2 regions of the Vibrio porteresiae DSM 19223 genome follow, and region 2 is predicted to be linked to the other one. Evidence: riboswitches for the same ligand, from Rfam matches in the RefSeq annotation. Region 2 holds a riboswitch; the other holds the start of a gene.

The links. A riboswitch is a leader RNA that binds a small molecule or an ion and turns the genes downstream of it on or off. The one in region 2 is predicted to bind cobalamin.
Region 1: it holds a riboswitch for cobalamin, as region 2 does, so the genes downstream of both, OCV11_RS15900 (TonB-dependent receptor domain-containing protein) here and OCV11_RS20470 (cobyrinate a,c-diamide synthase) in region 2, are expected to answer to the same signal.

The regions. Positions count from the first base shown of each region.
Region 1 covers NZ_AP024895.1:3,472,553-3,478,147, forward strand. Annotated here, with positions in the region: gene murI (glutamate racemase) at 1-200, opposite strand, end outside; gene OCV11_RS15900 (TonB-dependent receptor domain-containing protein) at 314-2,080, opposite strand; cobalamin riboswitch at 2,130-2,331, opposite strand; gene trmA (tRNA (uridine(54)-C5)-methyltransferase TrmA) at 2,483-3,589, shown strand; gene OCV11_RS15910 (YijD family membrane protein) at 3,632-4,009, opposite strand; gene fabR (HTH-type transcriptional repressor FabR) at 4,011-4,646, opposite strand; gene sthA (Si-specific NAD(P)(+) transhydrogenase) at 4,980-5,595, shown strand, end outside.
Region 2 covers NZ_AP024896.1:852,602-858,196, forward strand. Annotated here, with positions in the region: gene OCV11_RS20455 (GHMP family kinase ATP-binding protein) at 1-330, opposite strand, end outside; gene cobD (threonine-phosphate decarboxylase CobD) at 323-1,402, opposite strand; gene cobA (uroporphyrinogen-III C-methyltransferase) at 1,459-2,232, opposite strand; cobalamin riboswitch at 2,945-3,127, shown strand; gene OCV11_RS20470 (cobyrinate a,c-diamide synthase) at 3,242-4,663, shown strand; gene cbiB (adenosylcobinamide-phosphate synthase CbiB) at 4,660-5,595, shown strand, end outside.

The DNA of each region.
Region 1 (5,595 bases), on a different replicon from region 2:
TTTTTCACCAAATCCGTAACGAACAACTCCACCCTATCGATTAATACATCTTGGGATAACTCCCCATAGGGATAAGCTTCATTGTCAAAGAAATAGATAACATCCAGTTGGGGTAAGCGTTTTTGGATCTGCTGGTAAACAGATAGCCCACCTACTCCAGAGTCAAAAATAAGAATCTTGTGTCGATTGGTATTAGTCACAGGTTATTGGCTCAATCATTAAATCCGCGTTGATCATACTCTCTCTTTCCCTCATCGCAATGGTCAAGCAGAGATAAAAAAACCGCCAAAAGGCGGTTTTCTCATTAAGCATTTTAGAACTGGTAGCTAACCGTTGCGTAATACTTACGATCGGGAGTTTCATACCCTTTAGCTGTTTGGTATTCCTTATCAAACAAATTACCAATTTTGCCAGAAAGGGTTACGCCATTAATAAAATGGTATGCAGTAGAAATGTCGACAAGTGAATAAGCACCCAATTTATCGTCATTGCTTGAATCATCATAGCGTTTACCTTGGAATAGGTAATCCACGTTGAATGACCATTGCTCCAACTGGTAAATTACGTTCCACTTAGCACCGTGTTTCGCACGACGAGCTAATTCTTTACCCGTGTCTTTATCTTCCGCATCGGTAAAATCGTAAGAAACCTTATGCTCTAGTGGTCCAGTAGCAAAAGAGCTCCCTACTTCAACGCCATTGATGGTGACTTCACCATAGTTCTGTAATGGAGATGAGCCAATCATGTCAGTCAGCTCATTACGATAAACATTCAGACTGACATCGGCGATATCGTAGTTTGCCGTCATACCAACTTCATAGTTAGTTGATTTCTCGGGTTTGATATCTGGATTGCCGTAATTTGGATAATAGAGCTGGTTAAAGGTTGGGGCTTTAAATGCAGTACCAACGTTAGCCGTGACACGATAAATACTATTAACCTTATACCCTGCCCCCAACTGCCACGTCGTATTTTGACCGTAACGTTGGTTATCATCGCTGCGAACCGCTGCTTCGACATCGTACTTTTCTAGCTGATAAAGTGAATTTAAGTACACACCTAGGTTAGAGCGAGAACCTTCATCATAAGCAACAGACGATTGAGAAACGTCATCTTTATACCAGTTAATACCGCCACCGAGGGATAGAGCCTCCGTTAGAGCATATTGGTTATCAAAGGAAAATTCATGACGATTAGTCTGATAGCGCCCCTTTGACGATGATGAGAAACTATCGGACTTGTCTTGGTTAGTGCTTGCTGTTAAGCGAGATTGCCAATCTGAATCACGATAATTTAGGCGAGTAACAATGTTATATAAGGTTTCGTCACCACGGTTATAATAACCATCGTATTCCACGTTACCTTTTTCCGTCATTACCAATAAACCAGCATCCCAGTTATCATTCACTTGATAATGCACATTGGTCGTCGCACTTTTAGCACGATAGCCATCTCTATCTGGTTCAGAAGTTTTTACTGAATATCCATCAGTATCAACCCCTGACAACCCAAGAGACATATGAAGCTTCTTACTCACATTACCTGATGTGAGTAATTGACCAGAGTAGTAGTTATCACTACCAGCAGTTGCTGTCACTTTATGCTCTGAACCAGTAGTTGCGGTGATAATGTTAATCACACCACCAATGGCATCAGAACCATACAATGCTGCTCGACTACCACGTAAAAACTCTATCCGTTCCACACCAACTAACGGGATAGCAGAAATAGCTGCCGTGCCAGATGTCGCACTACCAAAACGTACTCCATCAATTAGAACGAGAACATGATTCGAATTGGTACCACGCACAAATAAACTCTGGCTTTGTCCATAACCGCCATTAGTGGCAACTTGCACGCCAGGTAGGGTTCTTAGGACTTCCAGTAGATTATTAGCTTGGATACGTTCGATGTCTTGTCGAGTAACCACTTCGACAGGAACCGTTGTTGATTTTACTGTTTGAGCAAATCGGTTCGCAGTGACGACCACTGTTTCATCCGATTGAGTTTGTTGAGCAAGAGAGACAGGTGCATACGACACAGATGACACCACTGCCATTGCGAGAAGAGACTTTTTCATTACTTTTTCCTAGATCGCGTTAAAGTCACTGAGTCTGGGCTATATGCCTCTTTTATCTCAGCTGTTGGCAGGTATTCGGACTTAAGAGCTGTTATCCTACTTACTCGACTTCCCACAAAAAGCAGTGTCATCAAATGAGCTTTCGTTCTCTATTACCGCTGCGCGTCAGTTCCGGAGTTACACCAGATTCCCTTTTAAGTAATAAATAGCCGTCTAGGCATCTAAATTACACCAACTTATCTGCGATACTATGGAGCTATTCTAATATTGTCTAGAAAAGATTTATTAGATTATTCTTTTTTACATAATTGGATGAATAAGAGTGGGACAAAACTGGACATGAGCCTGGTATTGAATAAAATCTGCGCTCTGAAATAACGCACACCATAAAAAGGTAATGTAATGGCGACTCTTGATGTCAACCCTAACCGCTACTCTGAACAGTTAGCAGAAAAAGTCTCTCGTCTGAATGAGATGTTTGCTCCGTATAACGTACCCGAGTTAGAAGTATTCGAGTCTCCAAGTCAGTTTTATCGTATGCGTGCTGAGTTTCGTGTATGGCATGAAGGTGAAGACCTTTACTACATCATGTTCAACCAAGAAACTCGTGAAAAGTACCGCGTTGATCAATTTCCTGCAGCAAGCGAACTGATCAATCAACTGATGCCACGCCTGGTCGAAGAGTTGAAGAAAGAAGATGTATTGCGTCGTAAGCTCTTCCAAGTCGACTTTCTATCTACTTTAAGCGGTGAAATTCTTGTTTCTCTGCTGTATCACCGTCAATTGGAACAAGATTGGATTGATTTGGCGAAAGCACTAAAGCAAACACTCACTGACGAGGGTTACAACGTTAACCTGATCGGTCGTGCGCGTAAGATGAAGATTGTTTTGGATCGCGATTACGTAGTAGAAAAATTGCACGTAAATGGTCAGCCATACATCTATCAACAAGTAGAAAATAGCTTTACTCAGCCTAATGGCTCAGTGGCACAGAAAATGTTGGAATGGGCCGTTGATTGTACTCAGGGTAGCCAAGGTGACTTACTTGAACTGTACTGCGGTAATGGTAACTTCTCATTAGCACTTGCACAAAACTTTGACCGAGTATTAGCGACAGAGTTGGCCAAACCTTCTGTTGATTCAGCCCAGTACAATATTGCTGCGAACAAGATTGATAATGTGCAGATCATCCGAATGTCCGCAGAAGAGTTTACCCAAGCAATGGAAGGAAAACGCGAATTTCGTCGTCTAGCAGATAATGGTATTGATCTAAAAAGCTACAACTGCAATACCATTTTTGTCGATCCTCCACGCTCTGGCATGGATATCGACACGTGCAAAATGGTCCAAGGTTACGAACGCATTATGTATATTTCATGTAACCCAGAAACACTTAAAGAAAACCTAGAAGTACTGAGTGAGACACATAAAGTCACTCGCTTCGCTCTATTTGATCAGTTCCCATATACCCACCATATGGAAGCCGGTGTCTTCTTGGAAAGAAAGTAGTTTCTTCCATTTCATAAAAAAACGAGCCAGCGGCTCGTTTTTTTATTTGTTCTCTTTGCGTGACAGAAACCCGAGCTTCTTACCAATCCATAACACCAACACCAGCAGAATAATCAGAGAAAAGAAGTTAGACCCTGCCTCTGGATACTGAGCCTTCAGAAATGCCGAATGGCCGAATGCACCGACAAAAAAACATGCCAGTCCGACTAGAGGGACATCCTCTGCGATAGGATGACGTAAATATTCTTGATAAAGAGCTTGTAGCGTTAATACTAGAGCAATCAACGGAAAGATAGAGAACGAAACCTCGCTCATTGTAAGCCAAGATAAAATGGCATCCCCACACATCCCCGCAATAAGCGCTAGGACCAGCGTTTTTCTTTCCGAACCTGGATTGGATTTGTCATTTTGCGCCGACATTTTATTCATCCTTTACTAAATTGTGTTCACGTTCTTTGCGATACCAATGTGCCCCTTTGGCAATCATTCGTAACTGCTTAATTAAGCGAATAGCCAATTCTTCTCGCTCTTGGCGATTGAGATCTAACGCCTCAGCTCCGGAAGAAAACACCAAAGTAACCGATGCTTCTGCCTGTGTTTCAGCCTCAGAACGATGCATCCCCATAGCAACAAGATATTCAGCCAACTCAGCAGAGAAATGCTGAATTTCTCTGGCAACTGCTGCACGAAACTCAGAAGAGGTGCCAGAGCGTTCACGAAGTAATAAACGAAATACGTTAGGGCTATTAGAGATAAACTCCATGAAAGTTTCAACCGATGTTCGAATGACACTGCCCTCTTTCACAATCCGTTGACGAGCTTGGCGCATAAGTTGACGCAATAGCAAGCCGCCTTCGTCCACCATGGTCAGGCCCAATTCGTCCATATCTTTAAAGTGACGATAAAATGAGGTAGGTGCTATACCAGCTTCCCGAGCAACTTCTCGAAGACTTAGGTTCGAGAAACTTCTTTCGGCGCTCAATTGACTAAATGCCGCGTCAATAAGCGAACGACGAGTCTTTTCTTTTTGCTGGGCGCGGATTCCTGTGGATTTCATAGGGAATCATTTCTCGATTAAGGAAACTATGAACCATACTATAACCTGATTACGCGCATTGTCTAAGTAACAAAATAAGTTGCCTGATTCGGTAAACGCTTGATCTACCCATTGAGACAACTCGCTGTTATTTAACATCAAATTTTGATGATGGCAGATAAATCACCTGCAGAGTGACTATTAGCAACTTAGATGAAAGTAAACTAAACACATTCCCGTTTAAAAAAATAACAGCGTGATCCTGACCACTGTGTTACGTCCGTTCAGTTTTCATACGTTTCAAGTGGGTTAATATAAAGAAACAACAATGTAAACAAAAAGAAAGGATTTCCAATGACACCCAACAACCATTTTGACGTGATCGTTATCGGCAGTGGTCCCGGTGGCGAAGGTGCTGCCATGGGCCTAGCTAAGGCAGGTAAAAACGTTGCAATAATAGAAAAAGAAAACAGCGTTGGCGGCGGGTGTACTCACTGGGGAACCATTCCATCAAAAGCACTGCGTCATGCCGTCAGCCGTTTTATCGAATTCAATAACAACCCTCTTTTTTGTAAAAACCGAACCAGCCTTCACGCTTCCTTTTCCGATATTCTGGGTCACGCTAAAAGTGTCATAGATAAGCAAACTCGCTTAAGACAAGGCTTTTATGATCGTAACGATTGCACCCTACTCTTTGGTGCTGCCAAGTTTGTCGATGCACATACCGTAGCCGTGCAAGACAAAGAAGGGGGGATTGAACACTATTCTGCTGATAAATTCGTTATCGCGACAGGCTCTCGTCCTTATCGACCGAAAGATGTCGACTTCAATCACCCACGAGTATATGACAGTGACTCCATTCTCAGCCTCAATCACGATCCTAAACATATCATTATTTATGGTGCAGGGGTCATTGGTTGTGAGTACGCATCGATATTTAGGGGCTTAGGCGTTAAAACCGACTTAATTA
Region 2 (5,595 bases):
TTCGGTCAATTCACGATTGAAATAGCGCGCGGTCGCCATCATAGTAGCTGCGATGTCTGCTGTACTGCTCGCCATGCCTTTGGCTTTCGGAATGGTACTTTCCACATGAACTGAGAGATCTTGCGCTGCTTCTTCAGACTGACCCAAAAAGGTTAAGGTGAGGGCAAACGCTTTGCGCGCCATAAACCCAATATTGGTGGGAAGGTCAGGGTTTCGGCTTACCTCAACGGTTGCAAACCAATCGATAGGACAGGAGACCAATTTTTCATTTCCGCCGATCCAGCCTTGAATTAACTCACCACAGGAAGCGGGGCAACTTGCTTTAGCCATGATGTAAAACCTCTTTTAATGCCGAAATCAGCTGGATATTGGCCGCACGGGATTTGATTGCAATACGATAAAACTGTTGATTTAACGTTGGGTAATTGGCGCAACTGCGAATCAGTATGCCGTGCTTCATCATTTGAGCTTGCAGCTGACTATTAGGCTCAAGATGTTTAAAAAACAGATAATTAGCACTGGGTTTAAAGGCCCTAATGCCGGGTAGCTCATTGAGTTCCTGCCATACCAATGTCTGCTCCTGCTCTAACCAGTGTAGAGTCTGTTCAACATATTGGGTATCAGCAAACAGAACTTCACCTGCTAATGCAGCTAATGCATTGATTGTCCAAGGCTCACGCTGATCGCGCATTTCATCCAGCAGGATTTGATTGGACGACAAAAGATAGCCTAAGCGCAAACCAGGCAACGCATAAAACTTGGTCAGTGAGCGCAAAATGGCGACATGAGAGTAATGGGCTAACTGAGCCACCAAACTTGGCGTATCACGCATAAAGTCGATGAACGACTCATCGATAAACAGTGCGATATTCAGTTGGTGGCAACGCGCAACGATACTAAGCAAAAGATCGTGGTTTGGCATTAACCCCGTCGGGTTATTGGGCGTACACAGAAAGAGCGCATCAAAGCTCTCATCCAGTGCCGATAACAGTTGCTCAGTGAGGGCAAAATCATCGGTCTCTTGTAGATCGAATTGCACGATTTCACAGCCAGCGCGAACTAACGCGCGGCGGTATTCGGCAAAACTCGGTTCAACTAACAAGGCTTTTTTAGGCTTTAGATGATTGGTCCACAGGAAAATCAGTTCAGTTGCACCATTGCCAGCAATGACCTGTTCCACCGGTAAGCGGTGATGGGCAGCGATGGCTTGGTGCAACTTGAGGTAATCAATATCTGGGTAATGCTCAAGACAATCGAGTTGGTCGATGATGGCTTGTTTAACACTGTGCGGCATACCTAAGGGGTTAATATTGGCGCTAAAATCAATGACCTGTTCCGGCTCTAAACCGTACTTTTGTGCCATTTGAATGACATTTCCACCGTGTTGCCCACTTTTGGCCATACGCGCTTCCCAAATTATATTGATGTTGTGTTGTTATAATTATTATTACTGGCCACTTAGTTAGTGAGTGCTAGAGATTGTATCTCTTGATGCGTGGCAGTAAATTCCAAAATTGTGTGTTTTTCCGCTACCTTACCGATAACAATCAGGGCAGGAGAGCGTAATCCAGCGTCTTGCACCAAGGTGGCGATACTGTCTAGGTTACCGCACACCACTTGTTGTTCTTTACGTGATGCATAGCGAACAACGGCAACCGGCGTTGAGGCCTCTTTGCCACATAACATCAGCGACTGACAGATGTGGTCCAGTTGGCTCATGCCCATCAACACTACTAAGGTGCCATCGAGTTTGGCGTATTGTGACCAATCAACCTGATCTTTGCCTTCTTTACGATGTCCGGTAATCACATGAAAAGAAGAGGCGCAATCACGATGGGTGACAGGAATGCCCGCATAGGCCAAGCCACCAATCGCAGAGGTGATACCCGGCACCACTTCAAACGGGATTTGGTGTGGGATCAGCGCTTCTGCTTCTTCACCACCGCGACCAAACACGTAGGGGTCGCCACCTTTTAGCCGAACAACATTCTGCCCCTGAAGTGCATGTTTTATCAAGATATTATTGATTTCTTCTTGTGGTATAGGATGAAAGTTAGGGGTTTTGCCCACATTGATCATTTCACATTGCGCACTTGCTTCACTGAGCAACTCTTTACACACAAGTCGGTCGTAGACCAAGACATCAGCTTGGCGGATGCAGTGCAATCCTTTCACTGTGATAAGGGTGGGATCTCCTGGGCCTGCTCCGACGAGCCATACTTTTCCTGGCATAGTTACATTTCTCTTTATTCAGCCTTGATAGCCATCATGCTGCCTTGCGATGGTTTATCGAGCACTATCTTATTGATGTTATTTGGTATCTGCGTTTGACAGTAACACCGCTGATCGCCTCTTTTTTTGAGCCACGACAATAATGTGTCAGTTAATAACGATTTACGAAAAAATAAATAGAGAAATAAACAGAGTAATAAAATAGTGCCGCGAATAAATGAAATTATTTCAATTTGTAGATGAATAAAATTCAATTTAGCCGAAGAAATCACCAATGTGGTGAAATATTTAAAGCGTTTGATTTTCCGGAAAGAATTTATTTTGTGCAATTTGGCTAAGATGGCAAGAAAACCAAATTCTGTTGATCTACATCATTGATTGACTAGGTCAAATATTAATATGGTAGCACTTCAAATTTGTGTAACAGCACAGAAAGTGATGACCATTAAGGTGATTTAAGTTCATCAATAGATCATCGATATTAGCGAGATTGGCGTAATTATGCAGTTGTGCAACATCTGGCTAAAAATTTGTGCTGTTATTCGCTTTTAGCGCGCTGGTGCTTGGTTACATTAAAGGTGCTTGGTTCTATAACTTGGATACCTAGCTTGGTTACATAGCAAGGGTTATATGGAAAGGGTCACGAAGGTAAACAATGCAGCGCAAAGCGCATGTCGCTTGGGATAAGCTTGAGGTATAGTAGCACGTTTATTTATCCGTTTTTCATAGAGATGCGCATCGTTTGAGCGATGCACCGGAAGTGAGGTGAGAATCCTCCGCAGCCCCCGCTGCTGTAATGCTGACAATTTGGCTAAAACCACTGTTTGTAGAAAACGGGAAGGAGCCAAAGCGAATGACGCTAAGCCAGAAGACGAGTCACTATGAACTCCAAACTCCTTCGGTGGGAAGAGAGTGGAAACAGTCGAGCAGAGCTGCCGTATGGGAGTTGCTGTAACACTTGTTTTTCAGATCTCTCCGCCAAGGACTTACTCATACCTTGTGGTGGAATATGAAAGCATTTGTGATTGCCGGAACAAACAGTGGTTGTGGAAAAACAACCATGACTTTGGGTCTATTAAAGGCGCTAACCAATCGCGGTTTAGCGGTACAACCTTATAAAGTCGGACCGGACTATATCGATACCGCTTGGCACACTCGTGTCAGTGGCGTGGCATCGCGTAATTTGGATGCCTTTATGCTGCCCGCAGAAACCATGCGTTCTCTTTTCTATTCTCATACTTCCCAAGCCGATATCGCCGTGATTGAAGGGGTGATGGGCCTTTACGATGGCTATGGCGTCGACCCGCATTATTGCAGCACAGCAGGCCTTGCCCGTGATTTGAATCTACCGGTGATTTTGGTGGTGGATGGACGAGCGGTGTCTACTTCGGCAGCAGCGACCGTGATGGGTTTTCAACACTTCGACCCTGAACTCAATATCGCTGGGGTAATTTTCAATAACGTCAATTCCGATAGCCATTTGGATTTGATTCGCGCGGCAGTGGAAAAATACTGCCAAATTCCCGTATTAGGTCGCCTACCTAAGTTGCCAGAAATCGAATTGCCTGAGCGCCATTTAGGTTTGTTGACGGCGCAAGAATCGTCACGCTTTGACCCACATTGGCAAACTCTTGCTAAGGCAATTGAAGAGCACATCGATTTGGATGCCTTACTCGCCATCAGTGATATTGCCGACCAAGAAGCAGGCTTTAGTGAGTTTGATTTTTCCGAACCTGAAGCGCCGGTTGCACAAGCGGGCTTGGGTTTAACCGTCGCGCTAGCGCACGACAACGCGTTTAACTTTTATTATCAAGATAACCTCGATTTACTTGAGCAGCAGGGCGCGACCATTGTGCGTTTTAGCCCTCTAGAAGATGTCGCCGTACCCGAGTGTGATTTGGTGTACATCGGCGGCGGTTATCCTGAATCGTATGGCGCACAATTGGCGCAAAATAGCAGCATGCTTGCATCACTGCGCACCCTCCATCAACAAGGTACCCCAATTTATGCCGAGTGTGGCGGCTTGATGTATCTCGGCGACAGCCTTAGCGATACTAACGGGGACACACACCCTATGGTGGGGATTTTGTCTGGCAGTAGTGTGATGACTAAGTCATTGAAACGTTTTGGTTATTGCTTTGCTACAGCCAATGTTAATACAGTGATTTGTCCGCAACAGACTGTGTTACGCGGTCACGAATTTCACTATTCCGAGTTTACGACCGAGCTTGAGCCCGTGTTCGATATGACCAAAGAACGCGATGGTGACATCATTTCGCGTTGGGGTGGTGGTTATCAAGTCGGTAATACCTTAGCGACCTATCTGCACCTGCATTTTGCTCAGCAGCCCGAGCTGATTCAGCATTGGTTTACGCTGGCGAAAGAGCAGCAACAGTTGCGTATTAACTCAACCCAAGAGGCAACAAAATGAGTCTCGTCATCATCTGGTTTGCGTTTCTTCTCGATTGGCTGATTGGCGATCCGCCGAGTTGGCCGCATCCGATTCGTTGGATAGGAACGTCCATCAGCCGGATGGAGAAATGGCTGCGCAGCTTAGGTGAAAAGCCGCAGTGGCTCTACATCGCAGGTGGCATTTTATGGGTGGTGATCGTTGGTGGAAGTTACGCGGTCACGCAAGGTTTGCTGTTTAGTCTGTTCCATTGGCACTGGTTATTGGGATCGGCGGTCGAGCTTTGGCTGGCACTGACGGTACTGGCGGGTAAATGCCTCAAAGATTGCGCTTTGGATGTGATGAAGCCCCTCGAACAAGGGGATTTAGGCCAAAGTCGCATCATGCTCTCCTACATTGTTGGTCGTGATACTTCACAACTCGAAGCGCCGCAAATTACTCGCGCCACGGTCGAAACCGTGGCGGAAAACAGTGTCGATGGCGTGATTGCACCGCTCTTTTATCTGTTCATTGGAGGCGTGCCGTTGGCGATGGCCTACAAGGCGATCAATACCCTCGATTCGATGGTGGGTTACAAAAATGACCGTTACCGCGAGTTAGGCTTTGTTTCGGCTAAGATGGATGATTTATTCAATCTTATCCCAGCACGTTTAGGTTGGTTGCTGTTAACCATCGCCGCGTGGGTGCTCAAACTGGATTGGCGTAGTGCGCTGCACATTGGCTGGCGCGATCGCTATCAGCATAAAAGCCCCAATTCTGCTTGGTCAGAGGCGACTGTGGCAGGCGCGCTGGGTGTGCAATTGGGTGGGCCAAATCGCTATTTTGGTCAGATGGTGGAAAAACCATGGATTGGCGATCTTAAGCGCGATATTGAGCCGCAAGACATCGTCAATGCGAACCAAATGTTGTTTGTTGCTTCGTGCGCCGCACTGATTATTTTCACACTTTGTTCT